3 regions of the Chelatococcus sp. YT9 genome follow, and region 1 is predicted to be linked to each of the others. Evidence: riboswitches for the same ligand, from Rfam matches in the RefSeq annotation. Region 1 holds a riboswitch; each other region holds the start of a gene.
What was found. A riboswitch is a leader RNA that binds a small molecule or an ion and turns the genes downstream of it on or off. The one in region 1 is predicted to bind cobalamin.
Positions count from the first base shown of each region.

Region 2: linked by a shared signal. The riboswitch ahead of KIO76_RS10655 (CbtB domain-containing protein) and the one ahead of KIO76_RS30055 (DUF1852 domain-containing protein) in region 1 are both predicted to bind cobalamin.
Region 3: linked by a shared signal. The riboswitch ahead of KIO76_RS24860 (ABC transporter ATP-binding protein) and the one ahead of KIO76_RS30055 (DUF1852 domain-containing protein) in region 1 are both predicted to bind cobalamin.

Region 1 is NZ_JAHBRW010000003.1:205,321-209,889, reverse strand. Features, by position in the region: partial or broken gene istA (IS21 family transposase) at 1-928, shown strand, start outside; gene istB (IS21-like element helper ATPase IstB) at 918-1,712, shown strand; cobalamin riboswitch at 1,879-2,091, shown strand; gene KIO76_RS30055 (DUF1852 domain-containing protein) at 2,255-3,238, shown strand; gene KIO76_RS30050 (methionine synthase) at 3,266-4,294, shown strand.
Region 2 is NZ_JAHBRW010000001.1:2,344,329-2,348,897, forward strand. Features, by position in the region: gene KIO76_RS10640 (FUSC family protein) at 1-375, shown strand, start outside; gene KIO76_RS10645 (aldo/keto reductase) at 497-1,441, shown strand; gene KIO76_RS10650 (MFS transporter) at 1,461-2,675, shown strand; cobalamin riboswitch at 2,710-2,925, shown strand; gene KIO76_RS10655 (CbtB domain-containing protein) at 2,959-3,132, shown strand; gene KIO76_RS10660 (CbtA family protein) at 3,140-3,910, shown strand; gene KIO76_RS10665 (DUF1636 family protein) at 3,907-4,332, shown strand; gene cobW (cobalamin biosynthesis protein CobW) at 4,329-4,569, shown strand, end outside.
Region 3 is NZ_JAHBRW010000002.1:1,048,714-1,053,282, forward strand. Features, by position in the region: gene KIO76_RS24845 (amidoligase family protein) at 43-924, opposite strand; gene KIO76_RS24850 (hypothetical protein) at 960-1,196, opposite strand; gene KIO76_RS24855 (TerC family protein) at 1,238-1,993, opposite strand; cobalamin riboswitch at 2,378-2,586, shown strand; gene KIO76_RS24860 (ABC transporter ATP-binding protein) at 2,708-3,577, shown strand; gene KIO76_RS24865 (ABC transporter substrate-binding protein) at 3,574-4,557, shown strand.

The sequences.
Region 1 (4,569 bases):
ACAACCACGCCTTCCGGGTGCTGGGCGGCGTGCCGCGGCGAGGCATCTACGACAACATGAAGACGGCGGTCGACAAGGTCGGCCGGGGCAAAGAGCGCCAGGTCAATATCCGCTTCTCAGCCATGGTGAGCCACTTCCTGTTCGAGGCGGAGTTCTGCAATCCAGCCTCCGGTTGGGAGAAGGGGCAGATCGAGAAGAACGTACAGGATGCCCGCCATCGGCTGTGGCAACCCATGCCGAACGTCCCCACGGCGCGCAACCCGGCTCGATCGCCGATGTGTGGGCTGAGGAGATCCGCCACCTGATGCCGATGCCGCGGCCGTTCGACGGCTTCGTCGAACACGCCAAGCGCGTTTCCCCGACCTGCCTCGTCCACCTCGAGCGCAATCGCTACAGCGTGCCGGCCTCCTTCGCCAACCGCCCGGTGAGCCTGCGGGTCTATCCCGACCGGATCGTCGTCGTCGCCGAGGGACAGGTGATCTGCGAGCATCAAAGGGTGTTCGCGCGCTCCCATGATCGCCAGAGCCGGACCGTCTATGACTGGCGCCATTATCTAGCCGTGGTCCAGCGCAAGCCCGGCGCCCTGCGCAACGGCGCCCCCTTCGCCGAGATGCCGCCGGCCTTCCGGTCCCTGCAGCAGCATCTGCTCAAGCGGCCAGGCGGTGACCGCGAGATGGTGGAGATCTTGTCCCTGGTCCTCCAGCATGACGAGCAGGTCGTGCTCGAGGCTGTCGAACTCGCTCTCAAGGCCGGCGTGCCGACCAAGACCCACATCCTCAACCTGCTGCACCGGCTGATCGACGGCACGCCGCTGAGCACGCCACCCATCCTGGCTCCTGCCTCTCTCACGCTGACCACCGAGCCTCAGGCCAATGTGGAACGCTATGACGCCCTGCGTCGAGCCAGGGAGGCACGCCATGCGTCATGATCCGGCCAGCGGAGCCATCGTCATCATGCTGAGAAGCCTCAAGATGCACGGCATGGCGCAAGCCGTCGCCGAACTCACCGAACAGGGGTCTCCCGCCTTCGAGGCTGCCATGCCGATCCTCTCGCAACTCCTGAAGGCCGAGACCGCCGAGCGGGAGGTGCGATCGACCGCCTACCAGCTCAAGGCCGCGCGCTTCCCGGCCTATCGCGACCTCGCCGGCTTCGACTTCACCAGCAGCGAGGTCAACGAGGCGCTCGTGCGCCAGCTCCATCGCTGCGAGTTCCTCGACGACGCGCACAACGTCGTCCTGATCGGAGGGCCGGGCACCGGCAAGACCCACATCGCCACGGCTCTTGGCGTCCACGCCGTCGAGCATCATCACAGGCGGGTCCGCTTCTTCTCCACCGTCGAGCTCGTCAACGCCCTCGAACAGGAAAAGGCTCAGGGCAAAGCCGGTCAGATCGCCGGCCGGCTCGTCCATGCCGATCTCGTCATCCTCGATGAGCTCGGCTACCTGCCGTTCAGCGCCTCCGGCGGCGCCTTGCTGTTCCACTTGCTGAGCAAGCTCTATGAGCGCACCAGCGTGGTCATCACCACCAATCTCAGCTTCTCCGAATGGGCTACCGTCTTCGGCGACGCCAAGATGACCACAGCCTTGCTCGACCGGCTCACCCATCACTGCCATATCCTCGAGACCGGCAATGACAGCTTCCGCTTCAAGAGCAGCTCGGCAAAGCCACCAAAGCCAACCAGGGAGAAGCCGCGAAACTTGACCACCACTTGACCCCAGACCACCATCAGCCCGGGTCACTTCTCAGTGGAAATCCAGGGTCACTTCTCGGCGGAAATCAACAAGGCAGGAAATGCCGGCGCCGCAAAATTGCCCGTCAAAATCTCGATAAAGATATAAACATTTCTTTATGCCCAATTGACTTCCTGCGAGAATTGCAGGAATGTGCGGCTGCCTAGGTTCCCCGGTCGTTGCGTGCAACGCGCTGGGGCTAAGAGGGAAGCCGGTGCCCCGTAACAAGGAATGCCGGCGCTGCCCCCGCAACTGTAAGCGGCGAGCTGATGTCCAGCGTGTCACTGGGGTGAACCCCTGGGAAGACGGACGGAGGCGACGACCCGTGAGCCAGGAGACCTGCCTTGGCGAAATAACGTCCACGGGCGGGGTGTCCCGGTGTGCCGTAGCGGAGGTCGCATAGCGGCCTGACTTGCTATGTGTCCGCTGATCCCTGCCCCAACTCATTGGGGTAAGTCATGTTTCAAACCGCAACTCAAGTCGCCGCCTCTGGCGTACCCCTTGTCGATCGACGGCCGGTCACGATGAGCGCCGATTTTGCGTTCAGCCTTAAGCGCATTCGTTTTGATGAGGATTATCGTCCCTCAGACAATACGCGTATCACCACCAACTTTGCTAACTTGGCCCGAGGGGAGGGCCGCCAGGAGAACCTACGCAACGCCCTGCGGATGATTGACAATCGTTTCAACGCTCTGGCGCATTGGGATAACCCAAAAGGCGATCGTTATTCTGTCGAGCTCGAAATCATTTCAGTTCAGATGAATGTAGGTGCTGAAGGAAACGATGAGCCGTTCCCTCTAATTGAGATGCTGGAGACGAACATCGTCGATCGAGCCAGCAATAAGCGAATCCGGGGTATCCTGGGGAATAATTTTTCCTCTTACGTACGAGATTACGACTTCAGCGTATTGCTATCGGAGCACAATCAGGACCGCCCGGACTTCAGCATACCAGACAATTTTGGCAATCTGCATGGCAACCTGTTCAAAAATTTCATAAACTCAGATGTTTACAACGAGCACTTCCGCAAACCGCCGATCATATGCCTGAGTGTCTCAAGCAGCAAAACATATCGTCGAACTGGGAATCAGCACCCTGTATTGGGTGTCGAGTACGAGCAGGATGAATTGTCTTCGACCGATTTGTACTTCCAGAAAATGGGATTGAACGTTCGCTTTTTCATGCCCCCGGACAGCGTCGCGCCTTTAGCCTTCTATTTCAACGGCGACCTAGTTTGCGATTACACAAATCTTGAGCTAATCAGTACTATCAGCACGATGGAAACGTTCCAAAAGATCTATCGACCTGAGATTTACAATGCTAGTTCCGCAGCAGGGGCCTGCTATCAGCCAAGTCTGAAGTATCAGGATTATTCCGTAACGCGAATTGTCTACGATCGAGAAGAGCGCAGCCGGCTGGCTATTGAGCAAGGCAGGTTTGCCGAAGAGCACTTCATCAAACCGTACAAGACCCTTCTTGAGCGGTGGTCTGCCAATTACGCTCTTTGATTACACGAAACAACAAGGTCGCCTGTCATGAGAACACTGTTGCCCACGTCAACCGCCGGCAGCTTGCCGAAACCCTCCTGGCTCGCTCAGCCTGAGAAGCTTTGGTCGCCCTGGAAACTGCATGGTGAAGACTTGATCGAGGGCAAACGGGATGCCCTCCGTTTGGCTCTGGACGATCAACGACAGGCAGGCATCGATATCGTCAGCGATGGCGAGCAAACGCGCCAGCATTTCGTCACGACGTTCATCGAGCACCTCGACGGTGTTGATTTCGAGAAGCGCGAGACGGTGAGAATTCGCGATCGGTATGATGCGAGCGTCCCGACAGTCGTCGGCGCGGTGTCAAGGCAAAAGCCGGTTTTTGTGGAAGACGCCAAGTTTCTGCGCCAGCAGACCAAGCAGCCTATCAAATGGGCTCTGCCGGGTCCGATGACCATGATCGATACGCTCTATGACAGCCACTATAAAAGCCGCGAAAAACTAGCCTGGGAATTCGCAAAGATCCTCAATGAGGAAGCAAGGGAGTTGGAGGCTGCGGGTGTCGACATCATCCAATTCGACGAGCCCGCATTCAATGTCTTCTTCGACGACGTGAATGCCTGGGGTGTTGCCACCCTGGAAAAGGCTATCGAAGGCCTCAAATGCGAGACCGCCGTCCATATTTGCTATGGTTACGGCATCAAGGCCAACACGGACTGGAAGAAGACTCTGGGGTCGGAGTGGCGGCAATATGAGGAGTCTTTCCCCAAGCTGCAAAAATCCAGTATCGATCTGATCTCGCTGGAATGCCACAACTCGCACGTTCCGATAGATCTCATTGAACTGGTTCGAGGTAAGAAGGTGATGGTGGGGGCCATCGACGTGGCGTCCAATACTATTGAGACCCCGGAAGAAGTCGCCAACACTCTCCGGAAGGCCCTTCAGTTTGTCGATGCCGACAAACTGTACCCCTGCACCAATTGCGGCATGGCGCCCCTCTCTCGTCGAGTGGCAAGAGGCAAGCTGAGCGCTTTAAGTGCAGGCGCAGAAATCGTCCGCAAAGAACTCTCGGCCTAGGAGCGTTTCCGGGATCGGCTTACCCGCTTCGTCGAAATGGTAATGCCGATCCGGCGTGCAAGAGGCGTTTCCGCCGAGACCACGAACACGGGCAATTGCTCAACTGCATCGGCTTTACCCGCCCTATGCACGCTTGAGTGGCAAATATAGGTATAATGTGACGTTTCCCCAGTTTCTTTCCAGCAGAGCGTTCGTTCTGGAGGAGGACTGGCTTTTGGGGCGCGCTCAATGGCAGCTGTGGGCGCGGCTCCAGGCCGACGGTAGCCTCCGGCATT
Region 2 (4,569 bases), on a different contig from region 1:
AGCCTCGTTGTGGTGAGCCAGGATCTCGGCGCGTCACGCCTGCGCGGCGCGCAGCGCATAATGGGATGCATCCTTGGTGGCTGCCTTGGCCTCATCGTCATCCTGATCGATGCGGCCGACTTTCTATGGTGGGCTGTCGCACTCGTATCGGGCATCTTCCTGGCGTCACGACTGCACCTCAGTCCACATAAGCATGCTTATGTCGGCACGCAGATCGGCATCGCCTTCATGATCACGCTCGTGACAGGCGGTGGCCCCCCCGACAGCATACTAGCCCCGGTCAACCGCCTTTCCGGAATGGTCGCCGGCGTGGCGGTCATGCTGACGGTAATGTGGATGATGAGCGGCAAGCTGCACCGCCTCACACCCGCCTGAGCTCGTATTCGCAATTTGCATGACACTTCGCCGCGGGTTCCGTCACAATCGGAGGCCAAGAGCCCTCCGGCATCGCCTCGGTGCGTGATCAGGGACTCGGTTTTAATCTCGGGGAAATGCCATGGAAATCCGCAATCTCGGCCGGTCGGGCCTGCGCGTCTCGGTAGTTGGCCTTGGCTGCAACAACTTCGGCGGCCGGCTTGATGTGGAGGCGACGCGGCGCGTCGTGCACAAGGCGATCGACGCGGGGATCACCCTGTTCGACACGGCCGACGTCTATGGCAACCGCGGTGGTTCGGAAAACCACCTCGGGGAAGTCCTTGGTCCGCGCCGCAAGGACATCGTGCTCGCCACCAAATTCGGCATGGCGATGGACGACGTGGATGTGCTCAGGGGCGGCTCGCGCCGCTATATCATGGCCGCCGTCGAGGCCAGCCTGAAGCGCCTCAAGACGGACTGGATCGACCTCTATCAGTTGCATCGCCCCGATCCGCTGACGCCGATCGAGGAAACCTTGCGCGCCCTCGACGATCTTATCCGCGACGGCAAGGTCCGCTATATCGGTTGCTCGAATCTGCCGGGCTGGCAGGTGGTCGAGGCGCATTTCACGGCGCGCCAGCTCGGCATCAACGGCTTCGCCTCCGTCCAGGACGAGTACAGTCTGGTCGAGCGCGGGATCGAGCGGGAGCTCGTGCCAGCCGCGTCCCGCTACGGCTTCGGCCTTCTGCCCTTCTTCCCGCTGGCGAGTGGACTGTTGACGGGCAAGTACAAGCGGGGCGAGGCGCCGCCGCCCGGCACACGCTTCGCCGAGCAGCGCTATGCCGATCGCTACTTCAATGACCGGAACTGGAACGTGGTCGAGGCCCTGCGAGGCTTCGCCGAGGCGCGTGGCCACAGCCTGCTTGAACTCGCCTTCAGCTGGCTCGCAGCGCGGCCGCTCGTCGCGAGCGTGATCGCAGGCGCCACCAAGCCGGAGCAGGTAGAGGCGAACATCAAGGCGGCCGGTTGGCGCCTGACGGCGGAGGACATGGCTGAGATCGATCGCATCACCGGCACGCCAGCCTGAGCGGAGCCGAACACCGTCCATGTCATCGTCCAGTTGGCGGATCTTCCGGGAGCGGGATTTCTCCCTTTTCCTCAGCGCGCGCTTTTGCGCGTCGATCGCGCAGCAGATCACCGATATCGCCGTCGGCTGGCTGGTCTACGACCTGACCGGCAGTGCGCTTGCGCTCGGACTGGTGGGTCTCGCGGCCTTTCTGCCAGTTATCAGCCTCGTGCTTGTGACCGGTCACGTGGCGGATCGGGTCGACCGTCGGCTCATCATGATGGCCTGTTTCGCACTGAACACGTTCATCTGTGTGGGCCTCGCTCTCTTCGCCATCTGGCAGCCGCCCGAGGTATGGCCCCTCTATGCGCTCGTCGTGCTAATGGGCGTAGCGCGGGCCTTCTACCAGCCGGCAAGCCAAGCATTCGTCCCGAACCTGGTGCCCCGCGCCCTCTTCGGGCAGGCCATTGCCTGGAGTTCATCGGTCGGCCAGGTCGCTGTCATTGCGGGTCCGGCGATCGGCGGCCTCCTGTATATAGCGGGTGCCCATGTGGCCTTCGGGGGCGCGGCCTTGCTCTTCCTGGTGGCAGCGGTCGCGGTCACATTGATCCGCCTGCGCGCGGAAAAGGTTCCACCGCCCAAGGTCGACTGGTCGACACTCATCGCGGGATTGACTTTCATCCGTGGCAAGCCGGTTCTCTTCGGTGCCATCACGCTCGACCTCTTCGGCGTGTTGCTCGGCGGTGCCACCGCGCTCCTTCCCATCTATGCCAGCGACATACTGCATATCGGTCCGGTGGGCCTTGGGCTCCTGCGCAGCGCCCCGGCGGTTGGTGCGGCCGCAATGGCTCTGTTACTGGCGCATCGTCCCATCGCCCGGAATGCCGGTAAGCGGATGTTCGCTGCCGTCATCCTGTTCGGGCTGGCGACCATCGTGTTCGGCCTTTCGACGAACTTCTATCTCTCGCTCGGTGCGTTGGTCATCCTCGGCGCCTCGGACATGATCAGCGTGTTCGTCCGCCAGACGCTCGTGCAGGCCGATACACCGGATACCATGCGCGGCCGGGTTGCCGCCGTGAACACGGTGTTCATCGGCGCTTCCAACCAGCTTGGCGAATTCGAGTCGGGTACACTCGCGGCCTTCATCGGCGCCGCGCCGGCGGTCGCGCTGGGCGGCCTCGGTACCATCGCGATCGCGGTGGTGTGGACCCGCCTCTTTCCGGCGCTGCTCCACCGCGACCGGCTTGTGGAATAAGGATTCCGCGTTGACTTTTGGTGGAAGTGGGCGTCTAGCTGCCTGACGCGACGGTCCTCGTGAGAGGTCAAAAGGGAATACCGGTGCGGGGCGCGTTGCCCCAAGGCCGGAGCTGCCCCCGCAACTGTGAGCGGTTGAGGCGCGAACCACGACAGCCACTGGATCTGCCGTCTTTCCGGCGGCGATCTGGGAAGGCGGTTCGCACCGATGATCCGCAAGCCAGGAGACCTGCCTTCGCGATGGAAGCCATGGAACTGCCGGTGGGGCAGTGAAGGAGGTCGCGGTGTCGAATGTTGCCGTTGCGGGACTAGGTTCTCGCGCTGAGGTTCTGAAAGTTGCCCTCGTCGCCTTTGCGATGGGCGTCGCGCTCGTTTTCGTGACGGGCTTCGCGCATCCCGAGGCCGTCCACAACGCGGCCCATGACACGCGCCATGCGCTGAGCTTTCCCTGCCACTGATCGCGGCATGTTCAATCGTGTGCTGGCCGTTGCCCTTGTGGCCGGCCTTGTTGCGGGACTTGCGATCGCGGTCCTGCAGCATTTCACCACGACTCCGCTGATCCTGGCTGGGGAAAAATTCGAGAAGCCCGAGAGCGCGGCCGCGCTCGACGGCATGGCCGCCGGTCTGTTCGGCGCCCACATGGTTCAGACATCGGGCGTCGTCCTGGCTCATAACGTCATCAAGGCGCATGCGCCAGCCGGGGAGGGCGGCGACCATGCCGAGGGCTGGAGCCCCGCCGATGGCCTGGAGCGCTCGGCCTTCACCGGGCTCACCACCATCGTCACAGCGATCGGCTTTGCCTTGATCCTGCTGGCGGCTCTCCTTGTGGCGGGCGAGACGATCAATATCAGGAACGCGCTCGCCTTCGCGGCGGCGGCCTTCGTCGCAACCGGCCTCGCGCCTGCGTTGGGGCTCGCCCCAGAGCTGCCGGGCAGTGCGGCCGGGCCGCTGGTCGCGCGCCAGATCTGGTGGATCTCCACCGCCGTCGCGACGGCCGTCGCGCTGTGGCTTCTCATCCGCACGCCGGCCGTCTGGGCGAAGATCCTTGGCTTCGTCCTCCTCGTCGCGCCGCATGTCGTCGGCGCGCCGCATCCGGAGGCCTATGCCAGCGGGGCCCCCGCCGAGCTTGCCGGCCATTTCGCAGCGGCCTCGCTCGTCGTGCACGCGGCGTTGTGGGCGGCGGTCGCGGTCGCCGTGGGGTTCTTCTGGCCGCGTTTTGCCCGGCGCTCGGCATGAACCCGCCGGCAGCCGTCGCGCCGACGACCCTGATGGTCTGCGTCACCTGCCGGCGGCGGCAGGACGGTGCGACGGAAGGGCCGTATGACGAGCCGGGACGCGGTCTGGTGCGGACGCTGGCTGACCGCCTGGCAGGCGATGCGGACGTCACGGTGACGCCCGTGGAATGCCTCTCGGTCTGCCGCCGGCCCTGCACGGTGGCTTTCGCGGCGCCCGGCAAATGGACCTACGTGATCGGCGATCTCGACGCCGATCAGCATCTCGACGATCTCGTCCTGGCTGCCCGCCAGTATACGGTGGCGGCGGATGGCATCATTCCCTGGCGTGAGCGCCCGCAGCCGATCCGCAAGGGTGTGGTCGCGCGCGTTCCGCCGCTCGCCTGCAAGATCGCGCTCGCCTGCAAGATGGAAACGACGTCATGACTTCCCCTGTTGCGGCTACGGCCAAGGTTCCCTGCACGATCGTCACCGGCTTTCTCGGCGCCGGCAAGACGAGCCTCCTGCGCCACGTGCTCACCAACGCGGACGGGCGCCGGCTCGCCGTCATCGTCAACGAGTTCGGCGATGTCGGGATCGACGGCGAGATCCTGAAGGGCTGCGGCGTCGAGGCCTGCCCGGAGGACAATATCGTCGAGCTCGCCAACGGCTGCCTCTGCTGCA
Region 3 (4,569 bases), on a different contig from region 1:
CGTTGTCCACCGAGGGACGAGCTAGATGGCCGCCGTCAGAGGCTACATAATCGGCCGCAGGTCTGGATCCGCGAGCCTTGCCGTTGCGAACCGACCCAGGCGATCAGGGTTTTGCGCCAGCTTTTCAACTTCTATCCAAAGGTTCCAGGCATCGGCGATGCTCCACCCCCCGCGCCCCACGTATGCCAAAGGCAGGCGGTAATGTAGCGCGGGACGGGGCGCAACCTTGCCATAGATGCGGCCGGCAACATCGCAGGGGAAGAGGTGAAGGAGCAGGGGCAGAAGATCAAGCGCGCGTTTCCGCGTGGGATTCGCTTCGACGTAATCGTCGCACAATGTCCGGAGGGTGGGAGCGTATTCCGGCGCGAGAACCCGCCGCACGTAGGCCGGCGGGAAGCGGGGTGGAGCGAAGGCTGCTTGCGGACATGAGTAGCCATGGGCGTGCCGCAAGTCAGGTTCAAGGGTGAGAAATGCCTGGAGCAGACTGAGGACGGACTTCGCATCTAGGCACCGCGGCACGACGTTGAAGTGAAGTCCGAGCCCGCCGAAGGGCGTGAAACCGTGACCGCCAGCACCCGCCTGGTGCAAGATACGCACGGCTCGGTCGATTTCGGGTAGCTTGGCGGTGGGCAAGGGGTCCGTGACAAGTTCCCGCGGCACGAATGGCGATAGCAGCCTTCCGAGTGACCGCGTTATCCAGGGATGTAACCAGGGCCACGGATTGTCCGCGCGCCTCGCGTGCACATGGCGGACATCCAATTCGACGCGAAGTCTCCCAAACGTCTCCGTGTGAACAGAAAAGGCGTAGGGATCTTCCTCCATGACCTCTCCGGAAAACGCCTTGGCCAAGGCAAGGGCCGCGCTTCTCGGGGAGATTCGCGTGAACTCGACCCCGACTTCTCGGGTCGCTACCTCGGGCAGCATCGCTGGAAGAGGATGAAACGCGTAACTTGCATACACTAGCAGCGATCCTTCGTCAGCAAAGCCAGCATGTGCTCCTGGTCTGGCGGGTTACATCCAACGAATTGTGCCGGTTCATAAAGCCGATGGCAGGCAGGCAGGTGTTTTTCAGCGATGAGCCGCGGCGCCGCGCGGCTCGGATGGCTGCCGTCCGACGTGGACCGGGGCGTCGGCCATCCAAGCGAGCATGGCTTGTCCTTGGCGGCCGTCTCACGCGGCGTGGTCTGGATTGACATCCGCGCTCCTGATCGGCCAGCGGCCTCCAGCTACCGGCCCGTTATCGCTCTGCCGAGGTGTCAGACCTTGCTTTGCGACGCGCGGCGCGGCGGGAAAGCATGTTCAAGCCTTCGATTAGACCTGAAAACGCCATAGCCGCGTAGATGTAGCCCTTCGGGACATGCGCACCGAAGCCCTCCGCAATCAACGTCATCCCGATCATCAGAAGGAATCCCAGCGCGAGCATGACGACGGTCGGATTATCATGGATGAATGTCGCTAGAGGATTGGCTGCCAGGAGCATGACCGTCACTGCGACGATCACCGCAATGACCATGATCATGACGATATCGGTCATTCCAACGGCTGTGATGATGCTGTCCAGCGAGAAGACAAGATCGAGCAGCAGGATCTGCACGATCGCAGATCCAAACGTCATCGTGGCTTTGGCAGTATCGAATATGTCGCCACTCGGCGTCGGATCGACATTGTGGTGAATCTCCTTCGTCGCTTTCCAGACGAGAAAGAGCCCGCCCGCGATGAGAATAATGTCGCGCCACGAAAATGCGTGCCCGAAAATTGCGAAGACAGGCTGCGTCAGGGTCACAATGATTGCGATCGTGCCGAGCAGCCCAAGCCGGAGGAACAACGCCAGGCCGATCCCGATCCGGCGGGCTCGCGACCGCTGATGCTCGGGCAGCTTATTGGTGAGAATTGAAATGAAGATGAGGTTGTCGATGCCGAGCACCACCTCCATCACAACGAGCGTCACGAGTGCCACCAAGGTCGTTGGATCCGTGATCCAAGAGAAATCCATTCAGTTCTAGTCCTTTCAATTGACGACGAGATGCAGCCCAGCGGCTGAGACATTTTGGATCGCTTGGCGGCCGAGCCTCAATATAGGTGAGCGATACGCCGACGCCAGCGACAGCCTTGACGAGATGCCCACGATCGCGAGGTGACGAGCCGGGCGCGGTGACCGCCCGAGGCCTGCTCGCCAAACATGTCGGGCGTCGAGAACCGCTGTGGCCGCCAACAGCCTCGACATATCTGTTGCACAACCGCCCCTCGATGATACGCGGCTAGCGAGGTGGGATCTCATTGACCCTTTGCGAAGCGTGGTGTAGCCAATGGCAATTGAAACGTTATCACATTACATAAATTGTGGCGGTGGCGTGTTGCGGTCATGGTGCGTCTGTACTACAAGGCATGTGTGTTGGTGCCCCGCCTCGGCGGGGTGAAACGGGAATACGGTGAGCGTCGCAACCTCTGGTTCAAACGCGAAGCCGTAGCTGCCCCCGCAACTGTGAGCGGTAGCAAAGGGCAAGACGCCACTGGCCTCGACTGGCTGGGAAGGCGCCCTAAGCAAGAACCGCAAGCCAGGAGACCGGCCAGCACGACATTGCCAATCCGTCGGTGGGACGGAGGAGGAGGTTTCGTGGCTCATCCAATAGCCATGCCCAAGGCATGGGCGCGATCACCATTGGCGCGTGCGCGGCGCAATCGTCATTCCTGCGCGAATGACTGATCCATGTCTTCGATAGATCATCCGACACACGGGTTCACGGCACGCGAGCCCATGGCTGCGCGCGAGCGTGTCCGGACCGACGCGGCAAAGCTGACGGTCACGGACCTCAATTTCTCGATCGCCCAACGCAAGCTCCTAGATGGCATCATGCTGTCGCTCGCTCCCGGCGAGCGCTTTGGCATTATTGGACCAAACGGCAGCGGCAAATCCACGCTCCTGCGTTGCCTGTATGCCTGGCATCGGCCTGACAGCGGCCAAGTATGCCTGAACGGCCAGGATCTCTTCACGCTGGATGCGACCAAGCGGGCATGCGAAGTTGCCGTACTCGCTCAGCATGCGGAGGCGAGCCTCGGGCTGACCATAGAGGAAGTGGTGGCGCTTGGGCGTCTTCCGCACCGCCGGTTGCCGAAACATGAACGCGCCGATGACGACGACGCAATCGAACGAGCGCTCACGGCCGTTGACATGCTGGCGTGGCGGCAGCGTTCCTTCGCGCCTCTCTCGGGTGGCGAGAAGCAGCGCGTGCTTTTTGCCCGCGCGCTAGCGCAGCAGCCTTCCATCCTTATTCTCGATGAGCCGACGAATCACCTCGATATTCGCCATCAACTGATGGTGCTCGAGGTGGCACGCAGCCAGAACATCACCGTCATCGCAACGTTGCATGATCTCAACATCGCGGCGCGCTGGTGTGATCGCCTGTGCCTGCTCGACCAGGGGCGCATTCGCCGGATCGGGCCTCCCGAGACGGTGCTGGATCCCGTGCTGATCGGCGCTGTCTACGGTGTAGACGTGGAGCGGGATCGTGATCCGCGTACAGGCCACCCACGATTGAGCTTTCACCTTCCGCTCCAGACGTCAGGATCCGTCCTATGATACTGTCATTCAAAACGATGCGGTGGCTTGCCGGCATGGCCGCCATCGGCGTCCTCGCCCTCTCGCACGCACCCTCCTTTGCCTATCCGGTCGAAGTCCAGTCCTGTTTTGACAAGGTGACCTTCGACGCGCCGCCGAAACGGCCAGTTGTCAACGATTTCAACATGGTTCAGACGGTGCTCGACATGGGCCTTATCGACCGTTTCGTCGGCGTTGCAGGTATCGGCGGCGTGAAGAAGGGCGTTGACGATCCTGAAGGCGCACTCGCTGCAAGGCCGCAGTTTTCCGAACGCTATCCGACGATGGAAGCCATTCTCGGCCAGGACGCCGATTTCTACTTCGCCGGCTGGCAATATGGTTTCAGCGAGGCCACGGGCGTCACTCCGCAAAAGCTGGCCGACCTCGGAGTGAAGACCTACGTGCTCTATGAGAGCTGCATTCGCATCGGACCGAGGCCTCCCGTCTCGATGGACACCATGTATGCTGATGTCCTGGCGCTCGGCCGCATCTTCAACGTCGAGGATAAAGCCGAAGCAATGGTGGCGGATTTCCGCAAGCGCGTCGCGGCGGTGACGGAGCGCACGGCCAAGGCTGAGCGGCGGCCGCGCATCATGTATTGCGGCGACTGCAACAGCGACACGCCGCCGCGCTCCATCGGAGCAGAGGGTATGCCGCGTCACCTCTTCAATCTCGCGGGTGGCGAGAATATCTTTGACGATATCAAGGACTCCTATGTTCCCGTGAGCTGGGACGCAGTGGTCGAGCGGGATCCGGAGTGGATCGTGATCTCAAATCCACGCATCCCGCCCGAGCAAAGCATCGCTTATCTGACGTCTGCTCCTGCATTGCGTAATGTCAGCGCAGTAAAAAACCGGAACTTCTTCGTTATGTCCTATCAGGAGCGCTCGCCCTCGACGCGCAACGTTCAGGCGCTCGAGCGCCTGGCCCGCGCGGTCCATCCCGAACTCTTCGACGACTGAACGATGATGGAC